Regions from separate parts of the Virgibacillus sp. Bac330 genome, predicted to be linked through region 3. Evidence: predicted binding sites of a transcription regulator. Region 3 holds the regulator's gene; each other region holds the start of a gene.

Region 1 (4,886 bases), 560 kb from region 3:
AATTTATTTTACTTGCTCTAGGCTAACATATATTGTTGGGCCAAACCAAAAAAGGACGCTATTACGAGCTCGATTAACAAAATATAAAGGTGCTAAAATGGTTCTGTCTGATGGGACCGTAATAGAGAAGGATGATTTATTAGTAAAGATACATTTGCATAATGTTAAATTACTTAAAAAACTCTCGGAACAGTCGAATGACATGAAACGAGCGGTTATTATCTATCATAGTGTAAAACAAGCAATGCCGAGTTTAGCAACATATATTGAAAATCACGCGGAACAGGAAAGAGTAAAAGGGATAATTGGAATTACTAATTTATCAAAAGGTGGAAAGAAATTAGGGTTTGAAGAGAAAGCCTTGCAAAATAAATTTTATCGTATTTTCAAGAAAATAACATTATTCCCGATTAGCTTTTTAACTGGAAAAAAATCAATAAAACCTGTTTATTTATTTATGTCAAAAGGGAAGTTATTAATGAAATACGGGAATCGTTGTTAATGAAAAATTTTACTTTTTAATCTTTAAGCATAGATTTTTTTAAGCCTAGACAGTAGGAAATACAGTCTTTGCGATTGAACTCACTTTAAAAACGAACGATAGGATGAAACAAATGAGGCAAATCCAACCATCAGAAGCATTATTTCTTCCTTTTTTACAAATTCCAAGCGGGCATCACCACGTAGCAGATGCACTAATTGCTGAGTACAAAAGCATTTATCCAAATCATCCGTATGAAAAGGTGGACATACTTAGTTATGGGTATAAAAGTATAGAAAAGTTAGTTTCTTCTACGTATTTAACTTGGATCAAATATTTCCCGGAAGGATATGACCGTTTATACTCGTTTTTAGTTTATAAACAAGGGACTAAAAAAAGAACCAGACAATGGCATTATGAAACTTTATTTCGTCCAATACTACAAAAGGTAGTACAGCAAGCTGAAGCGAAGATACTGTTTTTTACACATGCTTTACCTTCCAATATGGCAAGTGTTTTAAAGCAACAAAGAAAAATAGAAGCTATTACAGTAAATGTGTATACAGATTTTTTTATAAATGCTTTATGGGGGATAGAGGGAATTGACTATCATTTCGTTCCGACACTTTCCATGAAAAAACATTTAATACAGTGTGGTGTAAAGGAAAGTAATATATTTGTTACTGGCATCCCTGTTCACCCATGTTTTTATTATACGGCTAGCAATCAAAATCAAAAAGAGGGACTGCAAATGCTAATAGCTGGGGGTAGTTTAGGGACGGGAGATTTAGAATGTTTGCTAAATGAATTAAATTTATCTTCTCGGGTACATCTGTATGTTTTATGCGGACAAAATGAGCAGTTATATCAAAAGCTTCATTCTAAAAAATGTTGTCATATAACACCATTACGCTATTTGCATTCTAAGCAAACAATGAATCAATTGTATGACCGTATAGATGCTGTTATAACGAAGCCTGGTGGTGTAACCGTTAGCGAGTGTCTTGTGAAGCGGAAACCGCTGTTTATATACAACGCTTTACCAGGCCAGGAAAGAATTAATTTGCAGGAATTAACACGTTTAGGTTTAGTACAAGCAATTGATAAAAACAAACCAATTGGCAAGCAAATAATGGATTATTTTTCAAATGATTACAAGCAACAACAACTGTATCAACAGTTGCATAACTACTTGGAAAATAGAGAGCAAGATTCTGTAGCATCCATTATAAAACGGATTACACAACAAACAAACCACAAAGGGGGAAATAGTATCTCCTATATATAAGATGGCGTAAAATAATCCACATAGATGAAGCCAAGCAAATAATAGCGAGTCAAGTATAGAGATAATAGCTGTGATAATAGGTAAGCTTTTTAGGGGAAAAGTAAAGATGTTTGAAGCATGTAGAGAGGATATTATCTGCATGCTTTTTTTACTAGAGGAAAGTATACGAATTTCGTGATTTAGCGTACAAGAAAAATGAAGGCAATCAAGATTATATGAAACAATTACTACTTCGCGGGAGTAAGTAATAAATGATAATTTTCCAAGGTTTAAGTTGCTATAAAAGAACAAATCATGCATTTATTTTATTATCAAAGGAGCCTGCGTTTAATTACAATATGAAGCTTAAACATACTTATTGATTAGCAATTCATAAAGCATATGTTAGCCTTTAGCTGAAGGGAATTTATTACAATAACGAATATTTGTTCGTTTTTCTGTTAACATATGTAAGGTTTATGATAAAATAAGTACTAGTTATGGACGGATCGGAGGAGAAGCTAGTGGAAAATCAATTTGAACTAGTTGCCAAATATGAACCAAAAGGTGATCAACCACAAGCAATTAAAGAAATTGTTGAACGTATTAAGGCAGGAAAAAGGCACCAAACACTTTTAGGCGCAACAGGAACTGGTAAAACTTTTACTATGTCGAATGTAATTAACGAGATTAATCGGCCAACTTTAGTGATTGCGCATAATAAAACTTTAGCCGGTCAACTATATAGTGAGTTTAAAGAATTCTTTCCTAATAATGCGGTGGAGTATTTTGTTAGCTACTACGATTACTATCAACCTGAAGCTTATGTACCATCCACCGATACATTTATTGAAAAAGATGCGAGTATAAATGATGAAATTGATAAACTAAGGCACTCTGCTACATCAGCATTGTTCGAGCGACGAGATGTTTTAATTGTTGCGAGTGTTTCCTGTATTTATGGATTAGGTTCTCCTGAAGAATATAAAAGTCAAGTACTCTCCATTCGGACAGGCATGGAAAAGGATCGAGATCAACTATTACGTGAACTTGTAGACATTCAATACGCTCGTAATGATATTAACTTCCAACGCGGGACGTTTCGAGTGCGTGGCGACTCTGTGGAGATAATTCCAGCTTCTAGAGAGGAACACTGTATACGCGTCGAATTCTTTGGTGATGAAGTCGACCGCATTCGTGAAGTGGATGCATTGACAGGGGAAATTATTGGCGATAGAGAGCATATTGCTATTTTTCCAGCCTCTCACTTCGTAACGCGAGAGGAAAAATTGAAGCTTGCTATTAAAAATATTGAAAAGGAATTAACAGAGCGTTTAAAAGAGTTACGAGATCAAGGGAAATTACTAGAAGCACAGCGTTTAGAACAACGGACGAATTACGATCTGGAAATGATGCATGAGATGGGCTTCTGTTCAGGCATTGAAAACTATTCACGCCATCTTACTTTGCGCGAAGCAGGTGCGACACCATATACATTGCTTGATTTCTTTCCTGATGACTTTCTAGTTATGATTGATGAATCACATGTCACACTCCCACAAATTCGTGGTATGTTTAACGGGGATCAAGCGCGAAAACAAGTACTTGTAGATCATGGATTCAGATTGCCGTCAGCGCTAGACAACCGCCCGTTACGCTTTGAAGAATTCGAAAAAGCTACGAACCAACTTGTTTATGTTTCTGCCACACCAGGGCCATACGAACAAGAGCATTCGCCAGTCATGACAGAACAAATCATTCGACCAACAGGTCTCTTAGATCCAGAGGTAGAAGTAAGACCAATTAAAGGACAAATTGATGACTTAATCGGGGAAATTCATAAACGTTCCGAGAAAAACGAACGTGTGCTAGTCACCACGTTAACGAAAAAAATGTCGGAAGATCTAACTGATTATTTAAAAGAACTTGGTATAAAAGTTGCTTACTTGCATTCAGAAATTAAAACATTGGAGCGAATTGAATTAATTCGTGATTTACGTGTTGGTAAATATGATGTTCTCGTTGGAATAAACTTATTACGTGAAGGTCTTGACATTCCAGAAGTATCTTTAGTAACAATTTTAGATGCGGATAAGGAGGGATTTTTACGTTCAGAAAGGTCCCTTATTCAAACGATGGGACGGGCTGCACGTAATGAAAATGGCATGGTTATTATGTATGCTGATAAAATTACGAAGTCGATGCAAATAGCCATTGATGAGACGTATCGTCGACGGGAAAAGCAGATTGCTTATAACGAAAAGTATGGTATTATTCCTACGACGATTAAGAAAGACGTACGAGATGTGATTCGAGCAACTGTTGCTGCTGAAGACCAAGAAACGTACGAAAGCAAAACAAAAAGTGTTACAAAGCTAGCAAAGCAGGATAAAGAAAAAGTAATAGCGAATATGGAAAAAGAAATGAAGGAAGCTGCCAAAGCATTAGATTTTGAAAAAGCAGCTGAACTTCGAGATGTCATACTTGAACTGAAAGCAGGAAGGTGATGAAATGCCTAGTAAATATATAACCATCCAAGGTGCTAGAGCTCATAATTTAAAAAACATTGATGTTAATATACCAAAGAATAAGCTGGTCGTCCTCACAGGCCTGTCTGGTTCTGGAAAGTCTTCTTTGGCTTTTGATACGATTTATGCTGAGGGTCAAAGGCGTTATGTTGAATCTTTATCTGCCTACGCAAGACAATTTTTAGGTCAAATGGATAAGCCGGATGTAGATGCTATTGAAGGCTTATCTCCAGCAATCTCGATTGACCAAAAAACGACAAGTAAAAATCCTCGTTCTACTGTAGGAACAGTGACAGAGATATATGATTATTTGCGTTTATTGTTTGCTCGAGTTGGTCACCCTACTTGTCCGAAGCATGGGGTAGAAATTACGTCGCAAACCGTAGAACAAATGGTAGATCGAATTATGGAATACCCTGAACGGACTAAAATACAAATTTTAGCACCAGTAGTATCTGGCCGAAAAGGGGAGCATGTAAAGGTATTTGAAAAATTAAAGCAAGAAGGTTATGTTCGCATTCGGGTAGATAAAGAAATGCGAGAAGTTACAGAGGAAATAAAGCTTGAAAAAAATAAGAAACATTCTATCGAAGTGGTGATTGATCGAATT
Region 2 (4,886 bases), 1.0 Mb from region 3:
TTGGAAAATAGTCTTATTGGTGTCCGCCATCAACAAGAAGCAATTGAAGAAGCGTTAACCGATGTTGATGTTCCTCGTTATTTAGGAAAGATATCGAAAGAAGACTTTATTCAATTAATCTATTAATGTCTTTGTAATGTTGGAAGAACTATATTCTGAAATTCAGGCATGAGTTCAGTTAGGGAGCTCATGCCTTTTGCTGTTCTTTTCTTCGATAGCGCTTTCTCTTGAAATGATAAAGAACCTCATATATAATTGAATTATGCAACGATTCATATAGTTTAGTTAGATATGGGGAGAATGTATTTGTTCACAATAAAATGAATGATTATTCATTCATTTTATTGTGCTAGAGAAAAGGATGGAATGGATTAGTTTATAGCAAAAGGAAAACGAAGGTCTGTCGCCAATCCGAGTTTTTCTAAGACAAGGGGGAGTTTTATGAATATAAGTAAGCAATTGTCTTGTACTGCGCAAGAATATGCGAATAAGCCAGCATATATCTTTGAGCATCAGCCAACGAGTTATAAGGATCTCGATCAAGCTGTGACTTTATTTGCTTCTGGGTTAGCAGCAATTGGTTATAAAAAAGGTGATCACATTGCTTTAGTTGTTGGAAATAGCCCTTATTACATTATTGGTTTATATGGTGCTCTAAGGCTGGGGTTAGTGGTTATTCCGATTAATCCATTATATACACCAAGTGAACTGAGTTATATTTTACATAATGGAGATGTCAAGGCGGTAATAACGTTAGACCGATTGCTAGAAAAATTTCAGGCGATAGATGGGGAACTAAGTATTTCTAATTACATTGTTTGTGATTCTCGGGTAGGAGAACAACCAATACCGATGGAGAGAGAAAGATTGCACACTTTTTCTGAGGTGCTACAATTAGGAGATCCGTATTTCGACCAACCAGACCTGCAAAGTGATGATTTAGCCATTATTTTATATACATCTGGGACAACTGGTACACCAAAGGGAGCCATGCTTTCTCACCACAATTTGTATTCCAATGCAAAAGATGTTGCAGATTATTTAAGTATAAATGATAAAGACAAAGTAATTGCTGCTTTACCCATGTTTCATGTGTTTTGCTTAACGGTTTCCCTTAATGCACCTTTGATGAATGGCGGGACAGTTATCGTTTTACCAAAATTCTCACCTTCTACCGTATTTGAATTAAGTACAACCTATCAAGCAACTATTTTTGCTGGGGTACCGACGATGTATAATTATTTATTGCAAGCAAAGCGCGAAGATAAAGAAAATCCATTTGCAACGATCCGGTTCTGTATTTCTGGAGGAGCTTCCATGCCAGTAGCTTTGTTAAAGGGATTTGAGCAAGCTTTTGATGTCACCATATCTGAAGGCTATGGATTATCTGAAGCTTCACCGGTAACTTGTTTTAATCCGTTAGATCGACCACGTAAACCGGGATCCATCGGCTGCAGTATTCAAGGGGTTGAAAACAAGATTGTAGACGAATGGGGTGGAGAAGTGCCTGTTGGCGAGGTTGGGGAATTAATCGTTCGCGGTCCCAATGTAATGCTAGGCTATTATAAGCTTACGGAAGAAACAGCAGCTGCTTTAAAAAATGGCTGGTTATATACGGGAGATATGGCACGAATGGATGACGAAGGTTATTTCTTTATCGTTGACCGGAAAAAAGATATGATTTTAGTAGGTGGTTATAATGTGTATCCTCGTGAAGTGGAAGAAGTCTTCTATAGGCATCCAAATGTAATAGAAGTAGCTGTAATAGGTACGCCTGATCCAGAAACTGGTGAGGCGGTACAATGCTTTGTTGTGACAGATGAAAATGGCGTAACCGCGGAGGAATTAATTTCATTTTGCCAGACGTATTTAGCAAAATATAAAATCCCTACAAACATCATTTTTTTAGATGAATTACCAAAGAATACTACTGGAAAAATTTTAAGGAAAAACTTACGGGAACAAGTACTTCAATGATAAGTCTAAACTTAGCAGCTTTTGCCATTAAACAGGTGGCAAGTTGCTAAGTTTTTCTAACGACATGGCATTTTTTAATAGACATTATTCTATTTTTGTTGATGAAATGGTGAAAATAATTGGCAAACAAAATAAAATAATTAGAAAAAAATGAGTTTTGTTATTTCTTTTTTTGAAGAAGTTTGGTATTTTAGTAAAGAAGCCACTTTCTTTTCTTCTAGAAAGGATGAAAACATGTTTAACTTCTACACAGATCCTCCCGAAATCACCCCTTTTACTGCTGCTTTGGTCGCTCGACGAGACTCCAATAACAAAGCAATGACGATGGTGCTTGAAGATCAGGAAGAATATGCAGTCGGTTGCTCCCCAAGTAAGGTGATGGATCACGCTTGTAAGTATTTTGGCAGCAGTTTAAAAGGAAGACAGGATGGAACGCGTGATGTTTGCGGTATTACCCATAAGGCCCCCATTACAATTGATCCATTAAGCGGCATGTATTTTTTTCCAACGATTTCTCCTTCGAGCTCTCAGTGTACATGGATCGCCCATTCCCATATCGAACAAGTTCAAAGGAAGCACGAATATGGGACGGAAATTATCTTTCTAAATGGAAAAATTATTGAATTAGACATTTCCTATGGGTCGATGATAAACCAAATACAGCGAACAGCTCAATTTCGGTATTTATTAAATAACCGACTCAAGTTTTTAAAGAAGCACATTGCTCCTTCAGAATCGACTTTTTCATCAACTCCTCAAATATAAGTTTCACTTTTTTTCGGATAGCAGGGTTGAAATAATTGCGTTTTTCCTCACGTCCTCGACAAATAAACAAATAAGAGGAAAAGGAATCATTTTTCTCCAACTTTACAACTTGTATTCGTTTTTTCTGCATCGTTTTCCGTAAGTTTTTTCGCTCCTGAAATGCAAGCTGTTCCATTCTTGTTAAAACTTCTAGATAGGATTCCTTTATTTTAAATGCTTTGAATGAACCAGTCTGTAGAAAATAAATATCTTGTTGAATTACTAAGATCGTCATGGAAAGAAACAGGAAGCGTGACGCCAATGTTAACTCATCTTCGTTTAAGTAACGCAAAAAGAATTCCTCCTCTATAAAGAACGTACGTTCCTTTGTTGCTAGTATATGCGATAACCATAAAAAAATTCAATTCATAAAGAAAAGAAAGTGGCGATATAAGTGATAGGACTTTGCACATGGCGATTTTTCTATTAAAATAGAAAGTACTAACCATTCTTCAAGGGGTTAAAGAGAACACCTCTAATTCAAGCTTTACTTTGTCTATCATTTCATCTTTTAATTACTATAGGAATGTGTAAAGTTTTAAGTTTATCGTATAACCGACGTTTTTCTCAGTATGAAATCGTCTGTTATAGGAAAACATGGAGATATCATTATTATGTGAAAAAACTAGAAAAATAACATTCATATTATCGAGGAGATTTACTACATGCTTTTATTAGACATCCAACTATCCGATTGGGAAATGATTTTTGATAGTGAAACTTTTGATGATTACATTACGCAACTATTAAAAAATTATGAGAATCTAGGCCCTATCCCTGGCATCCTGTTGCCATTTATTGAGGCGTTTTTTCCATTTTTGCCGCTAGTTGTATTCGTTTTTGCCAATGCTGCTGCTTATGGGCTGTTTGAAGGGTTCATTTTATCTTGGGCAGGTGCAGCAATAGGTGCTATTCTCGTCTTTTTAATTATTCGTAAGTTAGGTGATCGAAAAGTATTTAAAATAATTCGTAAAAATAAACAGGTAAAGAGAGTAACTGCATGGCTAGAAAGGCATGGTTTTGGACCACTGTTTTTATTAATGTGTTTTCCTTTTTCTCCGTCATCTGTTATTAATGTTGTTTCTGGATTGTCTAAAATTAGTACCCAACAATTTATCTTAGCCGTAATTATGGGAAAATCCGTCATGATTTTCTCCATTGCTTATGTTGGCTCAAGTATTATGGAATTTGCCAAGAATCCGGTGAAAACGATTGTTGTTGGAATATGTATCATGTTATTTTGGATGATTGGTAAATATATTGAAAAGCGATTACAGAAAAAAGCGGAGCTGCGCGAAGAATCTGATATGAGAAAAGATTAAAACATCTGTTTCTAGGGTAAGCTATTAGTAGAATTTACTCTGGAGGAAGATGAAAATGAAAAATAAATATCGGAAAGTGGTCTTTGTTATTTTATTTGGGGCCATGATTATGTTTGTTAGCAAGTCAGCTTTATTTGCCAGCTATGTGGTAGAAGGTGAATCGATGGAGCCAACTTTGGACGATGGGAACCTGCTAATGGTAAACAAATTTGTGTATGATTTAACGGAAGTCGATCGGTTTGATGTGATTGTTTTTCGTGCTAATGAGAAAGAAGATTACGTGAAAAGAGTAATTGGAATTCCAGGGGATACGATTTATTACCAAGATGACAAATTATATATAAATGGGAATTATGTTGAGGAAGATTTTTTGCAAGAATATGCGCAAGCTACGTTAAGTAATAAACCATATACAGAAAACTTCTCGCTGGAAGAAATAACTGGAGAGACAAAAGTGCCAGAGGGGAAGCTATTCGTTATGGGAGATAACCGTGGGGAAAGTTTGGATAGCCGTGTATTTGGATTTATTGCACAGACACAGTTGGTAGGCAAAGTAGATGTGAAATATTGGCCTATTTCTCAAGCTAGTCTAAGTCTGGGTAACTAGTGGGAAATAGCGTTATTGGTGTCATTATGATAGTTGTACAAGATGTTGTGCAAATATGGATGCCAGTCACACCTTCTTCATCTACAGCAAGATGCTTCTTTTCAAACATGATATACTAGAATGGTAAAGACATAAGCAACAATTATAAAGTCAGTTCGGACGGACGATCCCGGTCT
Region 3 (4,886 bases):
AACACCGCTATGGAAGCAGCTAGTATGGGAAAAAAAGTTGTATTAGTTGACAAATATAAGCCAGGCGGAGAATGTACTTGGGCGGGTTGTATTCCAAGTAAAGCAATTATTCAACTTGCTGATGAAATTCATACGGCAAAAAAATATGCCAACATTGAAGTCGATGGGAAGCAAATAATGAGTAAAGTTCGTCAATTAATAAAAAAAGCGCATCAAGCGGAGGCAGTAGAGCAATTACAGGCTGCAGGTATTGAATATATTCAAGGTGATGCGAAAATTAACGATCAACATAGCATACGTGTAGTCGATAAAATCATTACTGCTGAAAATATAGTTATTGCCACTGGATCAAGAGCACTTATCCCTTCTATTAAAGGAATTGATCAGGTTAACTATTTAACAAATGAGAACGTCTTTCAGCTTGAAGATTTACCAAAAAATCTAATCGTTGTAGGGGGCGGCCCTATCGGTGTTGAATTAACGCAAGCTTTTCAACGGTTAGGAGTGCAAGTAAAACTAGTTGAAATGGCTGACCGTATTTTGTTTAGAGAGGAAAAGGGCTTAGCACACCAGCTCCAGAGTACGTTGGAAGAGGAAGGGGTGCAACTGTATACATCTGCGAAGGCGCTTGAAGTAAAACAAGCAAATGGTACTACAACACTAACTATAAATAGGAACGATGTACTTGAACATATTGAAGCAGAACATATATTGTTTGCCTTAGGTAGAAAGCCGAATATAGAAAATATTGGTTTAGATGATTTGGGGATTTGCTATACTAACAAAGGCATTGAAGTTAATGAATATAATGAAACTTCAGTTCGCAACATTTATGCTGTAGGAGATGCGGTTGGTCCTTATTTATTTTCTCATATGGCTGGCTTTCAAGCTAAACAGGCAATGCGACATGCATTTTTAGAAATGCATACCCCCATAGAGCAACACCCAGCTTGGTGCACCTTCACACATCCAGAATTGGCTAGAACAGGGATGACTGAAAATGAAGCAAGGGAGAAATTTCAAGACAAGTTTAATGTTTATACAGTAAGCTATTCTGAATTAGATAGGGCTGTTGTTGATCAAAAGACAACTGGAGAAGCCAAAATAATTTGTGATCAAGATGGGTTTATAATTGGAGCGAGTATTTTAGGGGAAAGAGCCTGTGAGTTATTAGGCGAATTGCAACTTATGAAAACATTCCATATTCCCTTCCGTAAACTAAAAGATACAATTCATCCATATCCGTCTTATAGTGAAATTCTGACACAGTTAAGCAACGTAGCTACTGAGTAATTGAAATAAAAGCGTTTCTTCAATACCATATGTTAACCTCAAGTCTTGAATAAACGAATTCAAGCAGGTACCCTTTTATAGTACTAGAGAAAAAGACTTGTATTCATTATACAGGTCTTTTTCAATTTTTTCTTCCTTTTTTGTCTTATTAAGTTGTGTAACGTCCGTTGATAAATTTAGAATTGTAACGTATTCTATAGTATGTTAGATAACATCTACACACCTTATGCTAGTCGCTTTTAAAGACAAAACAAAGGAGTTTTTAACATATGGCTGAAAAATATTTTAAAACAGGAGACATAGCCAAATTTCATGGGGTGTCTAGTGACACAGTGCGTTATTATGATAAAGAGAATTTAGTTACTCCTTCTGTTGTTAAAGATAATAGATATAGGTATTATTCTTTGAATGATGCTTTAAAGTTTAGTAATGTGACTTGGTTGCGTGAACTAGGTGTACCTTTAAAAGCAATTAAGAACTGGCTTGATTATAAAGATTTGACAGATGTATCGGGATTTAACGAGACTTATTTAGAGACATTATTGCTAGAGAGAGAGTTATTAGATAAAAAAATTTATTTTTTACAAGAGTTAAATAGAAGACTAGCCTCTTTTCAAACAAAACCAAATATGTGGGAAGTAGTTAAGGATAATTACATATTTACTTGTAAAGGATTTAACTTTACAGCTGATGATAAAGGATTCAATATTAATGAATCCAACCTGTATGATTCCCAAGAAGATGTTTTTTGGAATAAAACTTTGATGATTGTTTATCAAAACAACTTAAGGGATTTTCATCATCCTAAAAAAGGAGAAGTATATTGCTCTAACATTATTTCTAGTATCGATCAAGATATCAAAAAAATTAGTTTTCCAACAGCACTTCGTTATAATTTTGTAGGCAATCCCTTCTCTAATATGAGAAAGATGCAAGAAATCTTGAAAGAAGCAAAGCAACATGCCACTACGCATCAGTTGTGCCTCGAAGAATACTGTTATTCATTGTTTTACCTTTCGCAAATTAAGGAAAAGAGCCCCGTTTACTATGTGCATATTTATTGTCCTGTTCATTATACAGGGGAATATTGACAGAACAAAATTCATAGTAACCCAATATTTATACACTAAAAACTGCCAATTGGCAGTTTTTAGTGTATATGTCGATACAATCCAATAACTTTCCCTAAAATGGTTACATTATCGTATACAAGCGGCTCCATCGTTGCATTTTCTGGTTGTAATCGTATATGATCTTTTTCTTTAAAAAAACGTTTTACGGTTGCTTCATTATCTGCTGTCATTGCAACAACAATTTCACTGTTTTGTGCTGTGTTTTGCTGTTTAACGATTACCATATCTCCATCTAAAATTCCGGCTTCAATCATACTCTCTCCTTCAATCACTAAAACAAATAGACTATCATCAGGGTTAGCTGTATTTGCAGGAAGTGGAATATATTCTTCAATATTTTCTACAGCTGTTATAGGTAATCCTGCTGTTACTTTTCCGATAACAGGCGCATAAAGTGCTTCTTCTTTTGGAATAGGATTCTCTTCTTCCAAATGTAAGATCTCAATTGCTCTTGGCTTTGTAGGGTCGCGTCTAATATAGCCTTTGTCTTCAATTCTAGCTAAATGCCCGTGAACAGTCGAGCTAGATGCCAAACCCACAGCCTTGGCAATTTCTCTTACAGATGGTGGATAACCTTTTTGCATTACTTCATCTTTTATATAATCTAAAATCATTTGTTGCCTTTTGGAAAGTTTAGTCATGAATCTATCACCTCGCACATAATATTAATTAACCTTAGTTTACCATTAGATAAAACTTCGCGCAAACATTCGTTCGAAAAAACGCTTGACAAGATCATATGTTCGAGTATAATAAGTGTATAAAACGAACAAAAGTTCTATATTGTATAAGGAGGGCTATTAGATGTTTCAAAAACTGACCAAAACAGACGCATTCTATCTTGTAGCTTTTGCATTAACATTAGGTTTCTTATATTATTCTATTATAATGAGTTAATATGATAGAAGGAGTAAACATTGTGAAGGCAGTTGTATATTGTAGGGTAAGTACTGACAAAGAAACTCAAGAAACATCATTAATAAGACAAAAACAGGAGTTGGTTAAACTGGCAGCTGAATATCAACTTGCTGTGGTCGCTTGTATACAAGAGCAAGAGAGCGGATATAGTATCGATCGAGATGGGATATTTAAGATGTTAGAGATTTTTTCTCAAAAAAGGGCAGATTGTTTATTGATTCAAGACGAGACTCGGTTAGGTAGGGGAAATACAAAAATTGCCCTTTTTCACCAGCTGCAGAAATTACATGTTCCAATTTATACAAGTTTTCATGGAGGAAAGTTAGAGTTATCGGAAGCAGATTCCATGGTGTTGCAGATCGTTGGAATTGTGGAGGAGTATCAACGCAAAATACATAATATGAAGATAAAAAGAGGGATGAAGCAGGCGATTGCAAAAGGTTATGATCCTACTTTAAATCTTTCGAATAGAAATGAAGCCCCAGGAAGGCAAAGATTAGAATTTCCTGTTGAAGAAGTTATTAATTTACGCCAAACTGGTCTGACGTTTAAAGAAATTGCTAATACATTAAATGGTCTAGGTTACAATGTATCAAAGGCTACTGTCCATAGACGCTATCAAGAATACAAAAGCAAACAAAAATAAAATTATTCTCAGAAGGACAAGTTCTTTGCCCTTCTCTTTTTTATATGGTACTGTAAATAAATCATGTTGATAAGCACACCTATTTTATCTCAATGACATCTCTTGTACAATGAAAGAAAGTGCAATTTTTGTCAACGAAAACTTAACATTTAACGGAATGAAAATATATGCTGAGGGAGGGTAGATGGATGCTATCAAAAGGTAAGATCGAACGTATTAATGAGCTTGCAAGAAAATCTAAAGCGGACGGACTAACTATTTCTGAACAAAACGAACAAAAAAAATTACGTCAGGAATACTTACAGGGTGTAAGAAAATCATTTAAAAATCAGTTTAAAACAATGAAAGTAGTTGATCCAGAGGGAAATGATGTAACACCGAAAAAAGTAAAAGATTTACAAAAAAAGCACAACAATAAGTAGTAATACCTATTTTGCTATAAGTGCATGATTTCACTTGTAGCAAAATAGGTTTCATTATAGAATGAGTATAGGCATGATTATGAAAGGAGTTTTTACTGAAATGGTAAATACAATTGAGCAGCAATCTATTAATACAATCCGGACATTGTCTATTGACGCTATTGAACATGCAAATTCTGGGCACCCAGGTCTCCCAATGGGAGCAGCGCCAATGGCTTATACGTTATGGACTGACTTTATGAACCATAACCCAAAAAATTCAAAATGGTTTAATCGTGATCGTTTTATTTTATCAGCAGGCCATGGATCTATGTTATTGTACAGTTTACTACATTTATCTGGTTACCAAGTATCCATGGATGATCTAAAATCCTTTCGACAGTGGGGATCTAAGACGCCCGGACATCCTGAAGTTCATCATACGGATGGAGTAGAAGCAACTACTGGGCCTTTAGGACAAGGTATTGGTATGGC

What was found. Region 3 encodes LexA, which represses DNA repair genes until DNA is damaged. Its sites were predicted from a motif close to CGAACATATGTTCG; they were not measured.
Region 1: the regulator LexA is predicted to act here: its motif matches at 2,188-2,201, upstream of uvrB (excinuclease ABC subunit UvrB).
Region 2: the regulator LexA is predicted to act here: its motif matches at 3,094-3,107, upstream of D9780_RS03565 (YhjD family protein).

Annotation. Positions count from the first base shown of each region.
Region 1 covers NZ_CP033048.1:2,405,400-2,410,285, reverse strand. Annotated here, with positions in the region: gene D9780_RS11290 (YkoP family protein) at 1-502, shown strand, start outside; gene D9780_RS11285 (MGDG synthase family glycosyltransferase) at 615-1,769, shown strand; gene uvrB (excinuclease ABC subunit UvrB) at 2,273-4,255, shown strand; gene uvrA (excinuclease ABC subunit UvrA) at 4,260-4,886, shown strand, end outside.
Region 2 covers NZ_CP033048.1:816,743-821,628, forward strand. Annotated here, with positions in the region: gene D9780_RS03550 (lipoate--protein ligase) at 1-126, shown strand, start outside; gene D9780_RS03555 (fatty acid--CoA ligase family protein) at 442-1,977, shown strand; gene D9780_RS03560 (competence protein ComK) at 2,212-2,742, shown strand; gene D9780_RS03565 (YhjD family protein) at 2,678-3,073, opposite strand; gene D9780_RS03570 (TVP38/TMEM64 family protein) at 3,447-4,103, shown strand; gene lepB (signal peptidase I) at 4,159-4,710, shown strand.
Region 3 covers NZ_CP033048.1:1,848,303-1,853,188, reverse strand. Annotated here, with positions in the region: gene D9780_RS08670 (dihydrolipoyl dehydrogenase family protein) at 1-1,293, shown strand, start outside; gene D9780_RS08665 (MerR family transcriptional regulator) at 1,563-2,384, shown strand; gene lexA (transcriptional repressor LexA) at 2,444-3,067, opposite strand; gene D9780_RS08655 (YneB family resolvase-like protein) at 3,346-3,990, shown strand; gene D9780_RS08650 (DUF896 domain-containing protein) at 4,179-4,412, shown strand; gene tkt (transketolase) at 4,513-4,886, shown strand, end outside.